DNA from 3 places in the Aquitalea sp. ASV11 genome. Region 1 is predicted to be linked to each of the others. Evidence: predicted binding sites of a transcription regulator. Region 1 holds the regulator's gene; each other region holds the start of a gene.
What was found. The regulator FNR, encoded in region 1, switches genes on or off when oxygen is low (the NO sensors DNR and NnrR bind a similar motif). The targets are predictions, from matches to a motif close to TTGATNNNNATCAA.

Region 2: a site for FNR is predicted at 1,828-1,841, ahead of JHD62_RS02185 (M61 family metallopeptidase). Genes of this name have one in related genera too.
Region 3: a site for FNR is predicted at 4,275-4,288, ahead of JHD62_RS00485 (hemerythrin domain-containing protein). Genes of this name have one in related genera too.

Annotation. Positions count from the first base shown of each region.
Region 1 is NZ_JAELUD010000008.1:5,416-10,950, forward strand. Features, by position in the region: gene JHD62_RS04420 (Rrf2 family transcriptional regulator) at 1-252, shown strand, start outside; gene hemN (oxygen-independent coproporphyrinogen III oxidase) at 349-1,755, opposite strand; gene fnr (fumarate/nitrate reduction transcriptional regulator Fnr) at 1,868-2,614, shown strand; gene JHD62_RS04435 (flavodoxin family protein) at 2,740-3,198, opposite strand; gene JHD62_RS04440 (DUF1853 family protein) at 3,195-4,127, opposite strand; gene JHD62_RS04445 (RNA methyltransferase) at 4,105-4,869, opposite strand; gene JHD62_RS04450 (inositol monophosphatase family protein) at 5,011-5,535, shown strand, end outside.
Region 2 is NZ_JAELUD010000003.1:66,476-72,010, forward strand. Features, by position in the region: gene JHD62_RS02185 (M61 family metallopeptidase) at 1-1,753, opposite strand, end outside; gene ccoN (cytochrome-c oxidase, cbb3-type subunit I) at 2,209-3,636, shown strand; gene ccoO (cytochrome-c oxidase, cbb3-type subunit II) at 3,657-4,271, shown strand; gene JHD62_RS02200 (CcoQ/FixQ family Cbb3-type cytochrome c oxidase assembly chaperone) at 4,275-4,469, shown strand; gene ccoP (cytochrome-c oxidase, cbb3-type subunit III) at 4,466-5,392, shown strand.
Region 3 is NZ_JAELUD010000001.1:108,759-114,293, reverse strand. Features, by position in the region: gene JHD62_RS00500 (acetyl/propionyl/methylcrotonyl-CoA carboxylase subunit alpha) at 1-1,299, shown strand, start outside; gene JHD62_RS00495 (hydroxymethylglutaryl-CoA lyase) at 1,318-2,211, shown strand; gene JHD62_RS00490 (acetoacetate--CoA ligase) at 2,277-4,238, shown strand; gene JHD62_RS00485 (hemerythrin domain-containing protein) at 4,345-4,803, shown strand; gene JHD62_RS00480 (glycosyltransferase family 39 protein) at 4,834-5,535, opposite strand, start outside.

The sequences.
Region 1 (5,535 bases):
CGCCTGGGCGGCATCATCCGCACGCTGGAAGGCAATGTGCCGCTGATTGACTGCGCCGAACCGCCTTGCGCGCTGCGTCAGGACTGCCAGCTCAAGGCCATGCTGGATGTGGGCATGCAGGCATTTTTCAGCACACTGGACAGTTATACGCTGCGCGACGTGATTGCCAGCCCTACCGGCGAGGCCATCATTCGTCTGCATCGCAGTCCTAAAGCACAGTCAGCCGGAAAAACCATACCGGATGTGTTGTAAAAAACCATCACTTTTTCAATGAAAAAGCCCGCTACCTGCGGGCTTTTTTTGCTGCTTTTTTAGGGGATAACCCTTTAAACAGTCTGAACAAAACCGTCAGATGGTTTTGGAATATCGCGCCTTGGTTTCCCGTTCACGCAAATGGCGGTCGAACAGCATGGCGATATTGCGGATCAGGAAACGCCCCTTGGGCTCCACCATCAGGAAGTCGCCGTCAAAGGTCAGCAGGCCCAGCTTGTGGTACTCGCGGATGGCTGGCAACTCGGCAGCGAAATACTCGGCGAAATTGATGCCGTGCACCTGCTCGATGGCTTCCACCGACAGCGAGAAGCGGCACATCAGCGCCTGGATGATGCCGCGACGCAGGATGTCGTCCTGATCCAGCACCATGCCACGCATTACCGGCAGCCGGCCTTCGTCCAGCGCGGCGTAATAGCTGTCCAGGTCTTTCTCGTTCTGGCTGTAACAGGGGCCAACCTTGCCGATGGACGACACGCCAAGGCCGATCATGTCGCAGTCGGCATGGGTGGAATAGCCCTGGAAATTGCGCTGCAGGCGCGCCTGGCGCAAGGCAATGGCCAGGTCATCTTCCGGCTTGGCAAAGTGGTCCATGCCAATGAATACATAGCCTGCATCCGCCAGGCTCTTTACCGCGTCCTGCAGGATGTCCAGCTTGGTGCTGGCTGCTGGCAGGTCCGCCTCGTTGATGCGCCGTTGCGGCATGAACACGGTGGGCAAATGGGCATAGTTGTACAGCGCCAGCCGGTCCGGGCCAATGGCAATCACCTTGTCCAGCGTGCGTTTGAGCGACTCGCGGGTTTGCAGCGGCAGGCCGTAGATCAGGTCCACACTGACCGACTTGAAGCCGGCTTCGCGCGCAGCCTCGATCACCTCCAGCGTTTCTTCCTCGCTTTGCACCCGGTTCACCGCGGCTTGCACCTGCGGGTCGAAGTCCTGAATGCCCACGCTCATGCGGTTGAAGCCCAGTCGCGCCAGGTGATGCACGGTTTCACGACCCACCTTGCGCGGGTCGATCTCGATGGAATATTCTCCCTCCGGCAAAAATTCGAAGTGGGCACGCAACATGGTCATCAGGCGGTCCAGCTGCTCGTCGGACAGAAAGGTCGGCGTACCGCCGCCAAAGTGCAGCTGGATCAGCTTTTCCCGGCAGCCAAGCGAGGCGGCAACCAGCTTGATTTCCTTTTCCAGGTAATCGAGGTAGCGGTCGGCACGGCTCTTGTCCTTGGTAATGATCTTGTTGCAGCCGCAGTAGTAACATACCGTATTACAGAACGGTATATGAACGTACAATGATATTGCGTTCTGATGCATGCCCAGGTGGCGTTGCTTCAGCCAGTGTTTATAGTCCTTCTCACCGAATGCCGGGGTAAACCGGTCGGCGGTGGGGTAAGAAGTGTATCTTGGGCCGGAACCATCAAGACGTTCGATCAATGCTCGGTCGAACTCACAGTGGGTAGGCGAAAACGGATGGGTGGTGTGCATGTCGTCGGGTATTGATAGTCAAACGTCAGGTGGACTGGTAAATTTGCGGAAAACGTGCGAATTCCGCTTTGACAAGGGTCAAGCTTCTTTACAGGGTTGTACAAAACACGCGATGTCAGACCAACACCAACACACTCTGCACGCACTGAAGGTGTCCTGCTCCAACTGCAGTCTGCGCGAACTCTGCCTGCCCATCGGGCTGAACCGCGACGAAATGACACAGCTGGATGCAGTTATCCGTCAGAGCCGCCGCCTCAAGCGCGGTGAATACCTGTTCCGCAGTGGCGAAGCCTTCAAATCGCTGTTTGCCGTGCGCACCGGTTTCTTCAAGACCAGCGTGGCAAGCCAGGACGGTCGTGAACAAGTCACCGGCTTTCTGATGTCCGGCGAACTCATGGGCCTGGATGGCATCTCGTCCAATGTGCATGGCTGCGACGCCATTGCCCTGGAAGACAGCGAAGTCTGCGAACTGCCCTTCAACCGCATGGAAAGCCTGGGGCGCGACATTCCCAGCCTGCAACACCACTTTTTCCGCCTGATGAGCCGCGAAATCGTGCGTGACCAGAACGTCATGCTGCTCCTGGGTAACATGAAGGCAGAAGAACGTCTGGCTGCCTTCCTGCTGAACCTGTCACAGCGTCTGTCCACCCGCGGCTTTGCCGCCAACGATTTCATCCTGCGCATGAGCCGCGAGGAAATCGGCAGCTTCCTCGGCCTGAAACTGGAAACCGTCAGCCGTACGCTATCCAAGTTCCAGCAACAAGGCTGGCTAAGCGTGGACCACAAGCACATCCAGCTGATCAAGGCCGATGCACTCAAGGACCTGATCTCCGGTTGTACCCACGCCAACGGCGTGTAAGCCGACAGCACGGTAACAGCCATCCGGGCGGTGGGCGCAATGCGCCTTACCGCCCTTTTTGCATCTTCCGCCCATCCGGGCAGGCACGCCATTCTCCGCAAGCACTAACTCTTCCGGTCAAGGTATTACCAGCGCCCGATCAGCATGCCGGCCACCAGTTGCTCGGCCCGTTCCGCCACTTCAGCCAGCTGCGCGGCGTCCGGCTCGCCGCGTACCACCACGGCGGGTAGCACTTCGTCCCAGCCATAGCCGGCGATGATGCGCCGCATGGCGTACACAGCCCCCATGCCATCGTTACCGGCGGACACCAGCAAGAGGCAGGCCAGCCCCTCGGTAAGGCCCTGCGCGGGGTAGAAGGTGCGGTCGAAGAAATCTTTCATCTTGCCCGCCATATAGCCAAAATTCTCCGGCGTTGCCAGCACGATGCCGTCTGTTGTCAGCAAGTCATCCAGTGTGGCCTGCTCGGCGGGCAGGCAGTTGAACTGCAGGTCATCCGCCAGTTGCGCTACGCTGGCGCGCACGGCGTCAACCAGCTGCAAGGTGCGGCCGGTCTGGCTGGCATACAACAACAGCAAGCGCTTCATGCTGCAGGACTCCCTGGCAACGTGGCCATCAATGCTTGCAGGCGTGTTGCTTCGGGCCAGCCTGGCGGCACCACGAAACCGCGCGCCACCTCCTCCCAGTAGCCATCGCCCAGCGGCAGCAGCTCTGCCACCAGTTGCGGCACCAGGGCCTGGCGCAATTCCTGCTGCAGGCTGTGCTGTTCGCGCACTTCGGCTTCGGCCACACGGGCCGGAGCCAGCCAGTTCAAGCGTGGTAACCACAACCAGCGTGATGCCGGGCTGGTACTGGGCCAGGGCTGCAATAGCGGGCTGAACCAGCCTTGCAGCTGATCCGCAGCCAGTGGCGGGGCGGGACGTGTCGGGCGGGAATAGAAAAACCAGCCGGCCAGCCGGGCCTGACTGGCGCAGGCCACAAAGCCTGGCGGCAATACGCGACGGGCCAAGGGGTGGCGGGACAACTGCAACTGCGCCTGCAATTTACCCGCCTTCAGCAGCCAGGCATCGCGCAGACTGGGGCCTACCAGGCTGTCCGGGCCGGCACCCAATTGCAGATAGAATTTGCTGGCAGTCTCCACGTGTAGTGGTTCGCCATCCAGCCGGATCAGGAAATCAAATTCGCCAATGGTGCGGCCACTGGCGTCCCGTAGCGGCAGATTGGCGGCCACCAGCTCGATATGGGGCGCAAGGTGAAACCAGAAAGCCAGCAAGCGCTCGGCATAGTGGCCCAGACGGCGACAGGGCTGCTCGGCCAGCCAGGCATAGAGCGGTGCCGGGTCTTGTTCCAGTGCGGCCAGCAAGGCCGGGCCATCCGGGCCCAGCAGGCGTTGTGGCGAAAGATTGCAGCCACTATCCCAGGGGGAAGGGGCGGTCAGCAAGAAAGCCAGATCACGCAGCGCAGGCTGCGTGTAAGGCAGATAAAAACCGCAATCAGGATTCGCCGCCGTGCTCATGGCCGTCTGCCACGCGCTGGATCTGCTTCATCAGTCCACGCAGAATGTCCACCTCGTCGCGCAGCATGCCGGACCGGTTGAACAGCGCGCGCATGCGGCGCATCAGTCGCTCGCTGTTACGGCGGCGGTAGTAGCCGATGGCGTCCATGGTCTGGTCCAGATGCTGGCAGAAGCCTTCCACCTCGCCCAGGCTGGCGGTTTCGCTTTCCGGCCGCAGGTATTCCACATCAACGCCGGTATGGCTGAACAGCTCGTAAGTCATCACCTGTACTGCCATGGCCAGGTTGAGCGAGAAGTAATCCGGGTTGCCCGGAATGGTCACCAGCCGGTTGCACTGCTCCACTTCTTCAATCGACAGGCCGAAGGTTTCATTGCCGAACACCAGCGCCACCTGTTCGCCATCGCGCGCGCGGGCCACCAGTTCCGGCGTGGTTTCGCGCGGAGTGGACAATGGCGTGGTCAGCTCGCGGCGGCGGCTGGTGAGCGCGCAGGCCACGGTGACGTCGCTGAGCGCTTCGGCAAGGCTCGCCACCACGGTGGCGCTCTCCAGCACATCCACCGCGCCGGAGGCCAGTGCATTGGCTTCATCGCTGGGAAACACTTTGGGTTCAACCAGATACAGGCGGGTCAGCCCCATGGTTTTCATCGCCCGTGCGGCCGAACCGATATTGCCCGGATGGTTGGGGCGAGCCAACACGATGCGAATGTTTTTCAGAAAATCAGGTACTTGGGGTTTATTCATCAGCAGTTTCACATTAAAATGGCGGGCATATCAAAAAGCCCGCGCGCTCGCGCCGGCTTTTTTTGTTCCTTAACCCAGATTGTTACTGACAGATGTCGAGCCATGTTGGCTGACATCTGCTATCCGTTCTAGAGGCCGTCAATGCATCCGATGCTCAATATCGCGGTTAAAGCCGCCCGCCGTGCTGGCAGTGTAATCCAGCGCGCGTCGCTTAACCTCGATACCATTCGTGTAGAGAAGAAAAAGCACAATGACTTTGTGACCGACGTGGACCGCGCTGCCGAACAGGCCATCGTGGACATGATTCTCGAGGCGTATCCCAAGCACGCCATTCTAGCAGAAGAGTCCGGCGCCAAAGGCGTGGGCTCCTCCGAATACGAGTGGATCATCGACCCCATCGACGGCACCACCAACTTCCTGCATGGCCACCAGCAATACGCCATCTCCATCGCACTGGCGCACAAGGGCCAGGTGCAGCAGGCCGTGGTGTACGACCCTAGCCGTAACGATCTGTTTACCGCCTCGCGTGGTGTTGGCGCTTTCCTCAACGACCGCCGCATCCGTGTTTCCAAGCGCTTCATGATGAATGAATGCGTAATCGCCACCGGTTTCCCGGTATCCGACCAAAGCTATATCGACCAGTACCTGGGCATGCTCAAGGATGTA
Region 2 (5,535 bases), on a different contig from region 1:
CCTGCAGTTGCAAACGGCAGGTCGTTTGCGGCTGGGCTTGCAGACATACTTCACGCACCAGAAGTTCATCGCGCCGGAACACATGCAGGGTGATGCTCTCCCCCACACGATAACGGCTCAGCATCTTGTCCAGGTCGCTTGCCTTCAGCCCATCCACCGCCAGCAGGATATCCCCGCCGGCAAGTCCAGCCTCTTGCGCTGCGCCGCCATCGTAAACATGGGTCAGGCGCAGACCTGCCGGGTCCGCTTGCGTCTTCACACCCAGGCTGGCTTTGGGTTTGCGCTGCGGTGCCGGCAGACCGATGCCACCGGCATCGCCGGCATGATCCGCGTAGTCCCAGTTCATGTCTACCCCCTGGGACAATAACAACTGCGGCAAGGGCAGATCAGTGGTGGAGCGCAGCGCCTGATCGAAAAAGTCCTGCAAGGAGAAACCAGCCACCTGCTGTGCGATTTCTTCCCACTCCTGCTCGGCCAGCCCCTTGCCGTCTGCCAGCCATTTTGTCCACAAGGCACGCATGATGTCGTCCAGCGTCTTCACCCCCTGGCTGCGCTCACGCAGGGTCAGGTCCAGTGCCAGGGCAGCCAGCGCGCCCTTGGTGTAATAGCTGACAATGCTGTTCGGACTGTTTTCGTCTTGCCGGTAGTATTTGATCCAGGCATCAAAGCTGGATTCCTCCAGCGTTTGCTTCAACCGGCCTGCTCCGCGCTGTACACCGCTGATCGTCTGGGCCAGCAGGCCAAGATAGCGCTTGCTGTCGATCAGCCCGCAACGCAACAGGGTCAAATCATCATAGTAGGAAGTGATGCCCTCGAACGCCCACAGCAAACGGGTATAGCCTTCACTGCGCAAGTCATAGGGGCTGAAGGCAGCCGGCTTGATACGCTTTACATTCCAGCTGTGGAAATACTCATGACTGATCAGACCCAACAGTTTCAGATAACCGTCGGAGATTTCGGTCTGGTCGATAGCAGGCAAGTCATCCCGGTTGGCCACCAGCGCCGTGGATGCCCGGTGTTCCAGCCCGCCGTAGATGTCCTTGCCAACATAGAGCATGAACACATAACGCTCGAACGGTGCCGGCGTGCCGAACAGGCGGATCTGGTATTCGCAGATTTTCTTGGTATCACGTGCCAGGCGCTTCAAGTCACCACGGAATCGTCCTGACACCACAAACTGATGCGGCACGCCGCAAGCCTTGAAACTGACCGTATGGAAATCGCCCAGCTCCACCGGATGGTCCAGCAATTCGTCGTAATTTGCGGCACGGTACAGCCCGAAGCCGCTTTTCTTCACCTTTACCGCGGGCAAGGCAGTCGCCACCTTCCAGTCCGCATGGGCCTTGCCCTTGGCAGGCCGGATTTCCACCTCGCATGCCTCATGCTCACGGCCGGCAACGGACAGGAACACACTGCTGGCATTGAAGAAACCGCGCGAGTCGTCCAGATAAGCACCACGCACCGACAGGTCATAGGCATACACCTGGTAGACCAGTGTCAGGCTGCTGCTTACCGGGTCCGCCTGCCAGCTGTGTTTGTCCAGCTTGCGCAGCCCCACACTTTTACCAGCGCTACTGGCTTGAATACTGACAATATGGCGGGAAAACTCACGGATCAGATAACTACCCGGAATCCATGCAGGCAAGGAAAACACCTGTCCGCCGCTGGCCGGCGTGTCAAGCTGCAGCGTAATTTCGAAGCAATGGGTTTCCGGCGAGCACGGACGAATGGAGTAACGGACGGCTGTGGTCATGATCTGCCCAGGAAAGGATAGAAAACGGCAGATTCTAGCACCCGCGTCGCAACAGGGGGGCTGCCGATCACGATTTGACTTAAGTCAAGGGCTTGGACAGGCATGACAATATAATCCCCAGTAAGCGGCATCAGGTTAATAGCTTGCTGCCAGCTCGCTTGAAATCAAGAAAATGGTGGACGTAAAAATCCCGCAGGCATACTAATCAACTGGCCCGTCATGGGTATTTGCTTTAGAATCCCTGCTGAATAAATGGGGAAAAAGTGTGTGTCTGACCACGCTTTGCCAGGTTTCTGGCAGAACATTGTCAACACGGGTCAAACACTTTGCTAGTCTGAAATTGCTCAGCTTCCTCAGCGGCTTTTCCTGCCCATTTCAGTTTGGGGCAGCGGGCAGGAAATCAAGTCGCCACGGTTTGTCACGTTCTAAGTTAGCAACCTTGGAGAAAACCCTAAATGGAAACGCAATCCACTTATAACTATAAGGTGGTGCGCCAGTTTGCCATCATGACCGTAGTATGGGGCATTGTAGGCATGCTGGTGGGCGTCATCATTGCGGCCCAATTGGTGTGGCCGGAGCTCAATTTTGGGCCCTGGTTCCACTTTGGCCGTTTGCGCCCGCTGCACACCAACGCCGTAATTTTCGCCTTTGGCGGTTGCGGCCTGTTTGCAACTTCCTACTACGTCGTGCAGCGAACCTGTAACGTACGCCTGATCTCGGACAAACTGGCAGCCTTCACCTTCTGGATGTGGCAGCTGATCATTGTCCTCGCTGCCATCACCCTGCCGCTGGGCATCACCTTCGGCAAGGAATACGCCGAACTGGAATGGCCGATCAAGCTGATGATCGCCGTGACCTGGGTGGTATATGCCATCGTATTCTTCGGCACCATCGCCATCCGCAAGGTTAAACACATCTATGTAGCCAACTGGTTCTACGGTGCGTTCATCCTGGCAGTTGCCCTGCTGCACATCGTCAACAGCGCCTTTGTACCGGTTTCCCTGACCAAGTCCTACTCCGTGTACGCCGGTGCCGTGGATGCCATGGTGCAATGGTGGTATGGCCACAATGCCGTGGGCTTCTTCCTGACAGCCGCCTTCCTGGGCATGATGTACTACTTCGTGCCGAAACAAGCTGGTCGTCCGGTTTACTCCTATCGCCTGTCGGTGGTTCACTTCTGGGCCCTGATCTTCACCTATATGTGGGCTGGTCCTCACCACCTGCACTACACTGCCCTGCCTGACTGGACCCAATCGCTGGGTATGGTGTTCTCGCTGGTGCTGCTGGCTCCGAGCTGGGGTGGCATGATCAACGGCATCATGACCCTGTCCGGCGCATGGCACAAACTGCGTACCGACCCGGTTCTGAAGTTCCTGGTGGTTTCCCTGTCCTTCTACGGTATGTCCACCTTCGAAGGCCCGATGATGTCCATCAAGTCCGTGAACGCCCTGTCGCACTACACTGACTGGACCATCGGTCACGTGCACTCCGGTGCTCTGGGCTGGGTTGGCTTCATCACCATCGGTTCCATGTACTACCTGCTGCCGCGCCTGTTCGGCCGTGAATCCATGCACAGCACCAAGCTGATCGAAGCTCACTTCTGGCTGGCTACTGTTGGTGTGGTTCTGTACATCGCCGCACTGTGGATCTCCGGTGTGACCCAGGGCCTGATGTGGCGTGCCCTGAATGCCGACGGCACCCTGACTTATGCCTTTGTGGAAGCCGTGAAAGCAACCTACCCCTACCACTTCGTGCGTTTCCTGGGTGGTACGCTGTACCTGACCGGTATGCTGCTGATGGCTTACAACACCTTCCGCACCGTTGCCAGTGGCAAGGCTGTTGACGCCAAGATTCCGGCTGTCAACGCATCGGCTCACGCTTAAGCGGATAAAGGTAGAAGAACATGGAAAAGATCCAGAAACTGATTGAAGAACACGTGGGTTACCTCATCGTGTTCACCCTGATCGTGATCAGCTTTGCCGGCCTGGTGGAAATCCTGCCGCTGGCATTCCAGAAGTCCACCACGCAGCCTGTTGCCGGCGTCAAGCCCTATACCGCGCTGCAACTGGCTGGTCGCGACATTTACATCCGTGAAGGCTGCTACAACTGCCACTCCCAGATGATTCGTCCGTTCCGCGCCGAAACCGAGCGTTATGGTCACTACTCCGTTGCGGGTGAGTCGGTTTACGACCATCCCTTCCAGTGGGGTTCCAAGCGTACCGGTCCGGACCTGGCCCGTGTAGGCGGTCGTTATTCCGACGAATGGCACCGTGTCCACCTGACCAATCCGCGTGACGTGGTTCCGGAATCCAACATGCCTGCATTCCCGTGGCTGGCGAAAAACCTGGCCGATGCCGAAATCATGCCGAAGAAAATGGAAGCCCTGCGCGCTGTAGGTGTTCCCTATACCGACAAGGATATCGCCGAAGCCAAGGCTCAGGTGGAAGGCAAGTCGGAAATGGATGCCCTGATTGCATATCTGCAGGGCTTGGGTCTCGCACTGAAGAATGTTCGCTAAGTCATGGACTGGGTAACGATTGGGCGTTCTGCCTTCACCGTGATGTGCTTCACCTTCTTCATTCTGGTGTTGTTCATCGCCTATAGCAGACGCTCAAAGAACCGGTACGATGAAGCGGCCAATGTGCCCTTTCTCGACGACGACAAGGTGCAGGAGGTCGACAACCATGAGTCGGCTTCTAACGGAGCAAAACAATGAGTGATTTCGTAAGCGATTTCTGGGGCATCTGGATCACGGCCATCGTGGTTGCAGGTTTTGTTGGCCTGTCCCTGCTGTTGTTCACCCAATCCAAGACCACGGTCAAGAAGGGTGAGCAGGTTGAAACCATGGGTCACGTATGGGATGGCGACCTCGAAGAATACAACCACCCGCTGCCGCGCTGGTGGATGCTGATGTTCTACATCACGCTGATCTTCGGTGCCTGCTATCTGGTGCTCTACCCTGGCCTTGGCAAGTGGCAAGGTATCCGTGGCTGGACTTCCGTAGGTCAGTACAAGGAAGAACGTGCCCAGGCGGAAGCCAAATACCAGCCGCTGTATGACAGCTACCTGAAGCAGGACCTGAAAACGATTGCCGCAGACCCCAAGGCACAGGAAATGGGCAAACGCCTGTTCCAGACCTACTGCGTGCAATGCCATGGTTCTGATGCACGTGGTGCCAAGGGTTTCCCGAACCTGGTCAATCATGACTGGCAATGGGGTGGTGATCCGAAAACCATCGAGACGACCATTCTGAATGGTCGTCACGGTCAAATGCCGGCATGGGGTACGGTGCTGGGTGAAGAGAAGGTCAAGGACGTAGCCAACTACGTGTTGTCGCTGTCGGTTCAGAAGAAGAAATTCGATGCCGAACGCGCTGCACGTGGCAAGGAAACCTTTACCACCATCTGCGCAGCCTGCCACGGTCCGGACGGCAAGGGTAACCAGCAACTGGGCGCACCGAACCTGACGCACCCGAGCGGAAGCTGGCTGTATGGTGGTACTGAAAAGACCATCATCGAGACCGTCACCAATGGTCGCAACAACCAGATGCCGGCCTGGAAGGACTTCCTGGGCGATGCCAAGGTTCATCTGCTGGCAGCCTACGTGTGGGGCCTGTCCAATAACGCCAAGGCGCAGTAAGCCTTAGCCAACATACTGCCCGCGCAAGCGGGCAGTATGCTTTAGATCAAACAATATACCGATTCATATAATATAATTACTTGCAAGATGCTTGTGCAAAGTCCATCACCCAGGTGTACTTTGCGAAATCCTCTTCAGGAACA
Region 3 (5,535 bases), on a different contig from region 1:
CTGTTCGAGCGTGACTGCTCGGTGCAGCGCCGTCATCAGAAAGTACTGGAAGAAGCCCCGGCACCGGATTTGCCGGTCAGCACCCGGCAGGCCATGGGCGACGCCGCCTGCGCCGCTGCGCGTGCGGTGGGCTATGTCGGTGCGGGAACAGTGGAATTCATCATGGCGGTACAGGACGATGGCCGCCCCGGTGACTTTTACTTTATGGAGATGAACACCCGTCTGCAGGTAGAACACCCGGTGACCGAAATGATCACCCGGCAGGACCTGGTGGCCTGGCAGTTGCAAGTAGCCGCCGGTCAGCCGCTACCGCTGCGGCAGAACGAGCTGCAGATTCACGGCCACGCCATCGAGGCCCGTATTTATGCGGAAGACCCGGACAAGGGCTTCCTGCCAGCCACCGGCCAGCTGATTCACCTGGCCCCCCCTGCCGAAAGCGCACAGGTACGCATCGATACCGGGGTGGAACAAGGCGACAGCATCAGCCCCTTCTACGACCCGATGATTGCCAAGCTGATTGTCTGGGGTAAAAACCGGGCTGCCGCCTTGCAACAGCTGGACGCGGCACTGGCGCAGTATCAGGTGGCCGGTGTCACCACCAATATCGCTTTCCTGCGCCGCATTGTGCAGCACCACAGCTTTGCCAGTGGTGCAGTGGATACCGGGCTCATCGCCCGCTATCAGGAAGAATTGCTGCCACCAGCCACTCCGGCCAGTAGTGCTCAGCTGGCTGTGCTGGCGCTGGCCCAGACGCTGGGCGCGCAGACGGACTTCCCGGTGCGCGCGGGCTGGCGACTGAATGGTCAGCTGGAAACCGTCCAGCAATTCATCCACGGCGATACCCTGCACAGCGTCAGCCTGCGCCATCTGGACCACGGTTTTGCCGTGACGGTGGCAGGACAGACATATCAGGCCGCAGCACGGCTGCAACACGGTGAATGGCATGTCACGCTGGACGGGCAACAACTGCGCGCCACCGTCATTAGCCAGCAGCAGCTGCGGGTGTTGTTCCTGCAAGGCGAACGGCTGGAAGCAAGCTGGGTGGACCCGTACGCCGCCAGCACCGAAGAAGTGCATGGCGCCACCCACCTGAAAGCACCGATGCCTGGGCGGGTAGTGGCCTTGCTGGCCAGTAGCGGACAGCAGGTGAGCAAAGGTGAGCCCCTGTTGATTCTGGAAGCCATGAAAATGGAGCACACCATCCATGCCCCAGCCGATGGCACGGTGAATGCCTTTTACTTTGGTGCTGGTGAACAGGTATGCGATGGCGACGAGTTGCTCGACTTCGACGCCGACTGATCCGAAGGACAACACGCTATGCCAACCGTAAAAATCGTCGAAGTCGGCCCGCGCGACGGGCTGCAGAACGAAAAGCAGCAGGTGGATACCGCCAGCAAGCTGGAACTGATTCGCCGCCTGGCTGCCAGCGGCCTCACCACCATCGAGGCCGGGGCTTTTGTCTCGCCCAAATGGGTGCCGCAAATGGCCGACAGTTTGCAAGTATTGCAGGCACTGGACCTGTCCGGCCCGGTGCATTACCCGGTGCTGGTGCCCAACGACAAGGGCATGGAGCAGGCACTGGCTGCTGGCGTGCGCGAGATTGCCGTGTTTGGTGCGGCCAGTGAAAGTTTCAGCCAGAAAAACATCAATGCCAGCATTGCCGAAAGCCTGGCCCGCTTCGACAGCGTGATGGCTACAGCACGGCGCGAGGGCATCCGCGTGCGCGGCTATGTGTCCTGTGTGGTGGATTGCCCCTATGAAGGGCCGATTGCCCCGGCCAAGGTGGCAGAAGTGGCGGCCCGCCTGCTGGACATGGGCTGCTACGAGATTTCACTAGGCGACACCATCGGCACTGCCACCCCCAACCGGGTGCTGGACATGCTGAATACCGTGAGCAAGCTTGTGCCAATTGCACAACTGGCAGGTCACTTCCACGATACCTACGGCATGGCCATCAGCAATATTCATGCGTCTTTTCAGGCAGGCATCAGAACATTCGATTCCTCGATTGCCGGGCTGGGCGGCTGCCCGTATGCTCGTGGGGCATCCGGCAATGTCGCCACCGAAGACGTGTTGTACCTGATGCATGGCCTGGGCGTGGACTGTGGCATAGACTTGCCGACACTGGTGCAAACCGCCTGGTTTGCCGCCGGCCTGCTGGGCCGCGCCCCCACCTCGAAGGTGGCGCAGGCCATGGCAACGGCCCACTGAGCAGCCACGGCAAGGCCGCAAAAACAAAGCAAGAAAAGCAAGCAAGGTAAAGAAAGAGGAGAACCATGCAGCAGCCCACCCAGCCCATCTGGCAACCATCCGCCGAACGTATTGCAGGCTCCCACCTGCATGCCTTTACCCGCCTGGCCGAAGCAGCCTATGACCGCCCGCTGCCGGATTACCAGACGCTGTGGCAAGCCAGCGTGGACGACCCGGGCCGCTTCTGGGCGCTGGTGTGGGATTACTGCGGAGTAGTAGGCGACAAGGGTGGTAGTGCGCTGGAGCAGGCGGACAATATGCTGGCTGCACGCTTTTTCCCCGAAGCCCGCCTCAATTACGCAGAAAACCTGCTGCGTCACGATGGCGATGGCACCGCCCTGGTGTTCTGGGGGGAGGACAAGGTCAAATCCCGCTACAGCTGGCAGCAGCTGCGCCAGCTGGTGTCCCGCTTGCAGCAAGCCATGCAGGCAGCCGGCATTGTGGCGGGCGACCGCGTAGCCGGTTTCCTGCCCAATATGCCGGAAACCGTGGCCGCCATGCTGGCCGCCACCAGTCTGGGCGCGGTATGGACCAGTTGTTCGCCCGACTTCGGCATCGACGGTGCCATCGACCGCTTTGGCCAGACCGAGCCCAAGCTGCTGTTCTGCCCGGATGGCTACTGGTATGGCGGCAAGCCAATCGACATCCGCGACAAGATGCAGGCGCTGGCAGCAGGCCTGCCTTCGGTACAGCAGTTCATTGCCGTCCCCTACCTGGGGGAAACCGCTGCCTTTGCCGCAAGCCTGCCGCGCACTATCACACTGGACGATTTCATTGCCCGCTTCGCTGCGCGTCCCTTGCAGTTTGTGCGGGTGGAATTCAACCATCCGCTGTTCATCCTGTATTCCAGCGGCACCACCGGTAAACCCAAGTGCATCGTGCATGGCACCGGCGGCACCCTGCTGCAGCATCTGAAAGAACACCAGCTGCACGCCGACATTCACCATGGCGACCACCTGTTTTACTTCACCACCTGCGGCTGGATGATGTGGAACTGGCTGGTATCCGGCCTGGCCAGCGGCGCGGCGCTGATGCTGTATGACGGCTCGCCGTTTGCCAATCAGGGACACATCCTGTGGGAATATGCGCAGCAATGGCAATTCACCCAGTTTGGCACCTCGGCCAAATACATCGACGGCCTGCGCAAGATCAACCTGACTCCTGCCACGCAATACCGGCTGGATGCACTACGCGCAGTGTTCTCCACCGGCTCGCCACTGATGGCGGAAAGCTTTGACTGGGTATACGCCAACATCAAGCTGGACATCAATCTGGCCTCCATTTCCGGCGGTACCGACATTGTGTCCTGCTTTGCCCTGGGCTGCGCCAAGCTGCCGGTATACCGTGGCGAGCTGCAATGCCGCGGCCTTGGCATGGCGGTGGACATCTTCAACAGTTACGGCAGGCCGGTGCGGCAGGAAAAGGGCGAACTGGTATGCACCCGCCCCTTCCCCTCCATGCCGGTGGGGTTCTGGCAGGACGAGCAGGGCAGCAAATATCGTCAGGCCTATTTTGGCCGCTTCGATAATGTGTGGTGCCACGGTGACTACGCTGAAATCACCGCTCACAACGGCATGGTGATTTATGGCCGTTCCGACGCGGTGCTCAACCCCGGTGGCGTGCGTATCGGCACGGCGGAAATTTACCGCCAGGTGGAAAGCTTCCCGGAAGTGGTGGAAAGCCTGGCCGTGGGCCAGCGCTGGCAGGACGACGAGCGCGTGGTGCTGTTTGTCCGGCTGCAGCAGGGCCATGTGCTGGATGACGCGCTGGTCAACCGGCTGCGCGAACAGATCAAGCGTGGTGCCAGCCCGCGCCATGTCCCGGCGCGCATCATTGCCGTCACCGACATTCCACGCACCATCAGCGGCAAGATTGTCGAACTGGCGGTGAAAAACGTGATTCACGGCGAGCCGGTGAATAATCTCAGTGCACTGGCCAACCCGGAAGCACTGCAGCTGTTTGCCAATCTGCCGCAGTTGCAACACTAGCCGCTCAGGGCCTCCCGGCGGGAGGCCCGGCTGTCCTTGAGAGTGATCAAGGCATATCTTCTGCCACTGGCGCAGGCTGTCTGCCTGACCGTTAACAGCCACCACCATGAAACGCAGCGCAGCCCTTACCCCACTCTCCCACGACCATCACCATGCCCTGTCGCTGGCCATGCAGGCCGGCAAAGCGGCACGGCAGGATGATGCTGAAGAGTGGCAACGCGTCGCCCGGAGGCTGATCCAGCATTATCAGGACAGCTTGCAAGCCCATTTCGCCCAGGAAGAACGCCTCTTGTTACCTGCGCTGTCACAAGCGGGGCAGCAGGCTGCGGTTGACCGCACGCTGGCAGATCACGCCCATTTGCATGCCCTGCTGCAACATCCGCAACTGGCCTCGGCAGCCATGCTGCAAGCCTTTGCCGATGCCATGACTGCCCATGTCCGCTTTGAAGAGCGCGAGCTGTTTGTGCTGGCAGAAAGCCTGCCGACAGTGATGGCTGCCCTGAATCAGCACGGGAAGGACCAAAAGCAGACAGGCCGCATGCGGTGCGGCCTGTCGTCATCATGATGGGTCCTGATGATGTGTTCTGCTATGCGGCTAGTGCGGCGAACGCTGGAACAAGCCGAACAGCTCGTACTTCTCACGCGGCCGTGCACCTTGCCACAACAAGTTCCAGCCCGGCTCGGCCAGGCCCTCGGTACGAGAGCGCATCAACAGGCGGTAGTCGCAGGGGCTGCTTTCGCCAGCCGGATAAGCCACCAGATCAATCCCGCCATAATAGTGCCAGCTGATGCGCGCCATCATGTTCTCGCGCTCTGTAGCAATGCAGCTGCTGCCATTGAGTACCGCCGGAGGCACGTTGCGCAGCATGCTTTCCACCACCGGGCGATAGCTCTTTGCCGCATCCAGCCATGGCAGCCACAGGCTCAACGCCAATCCCCAGCACAAGGTAAGCCCGGCAGCCCAGTTGGTAATGGCTTGCCGACCACGCACATGGCTGCGGGTGACCGCCCATATCCAGGTGATGGTGGCCAGAATGGCAAAGATGGCGGCCAGCAGCGAAACATGTGGCACATAGTAAGGGCTGAAGTACTGCGCCCGCCCCGCCAGCCGTTCCGGCCAGCCATAGTTCATCGCCGCCCAGCCCGCCCAGATCAGCAGGCCGAACACCCCGAATGCCATCAGACCGAACCAGTTGAGAAAGGCAGCAGCGCCACGGCGCAGATTATCCAGCTCCACCGCAGCGAGCAGGGACAGCGGCAACAGCAGCGGCATGGCGTAATCCATGCTCTTGCGCAC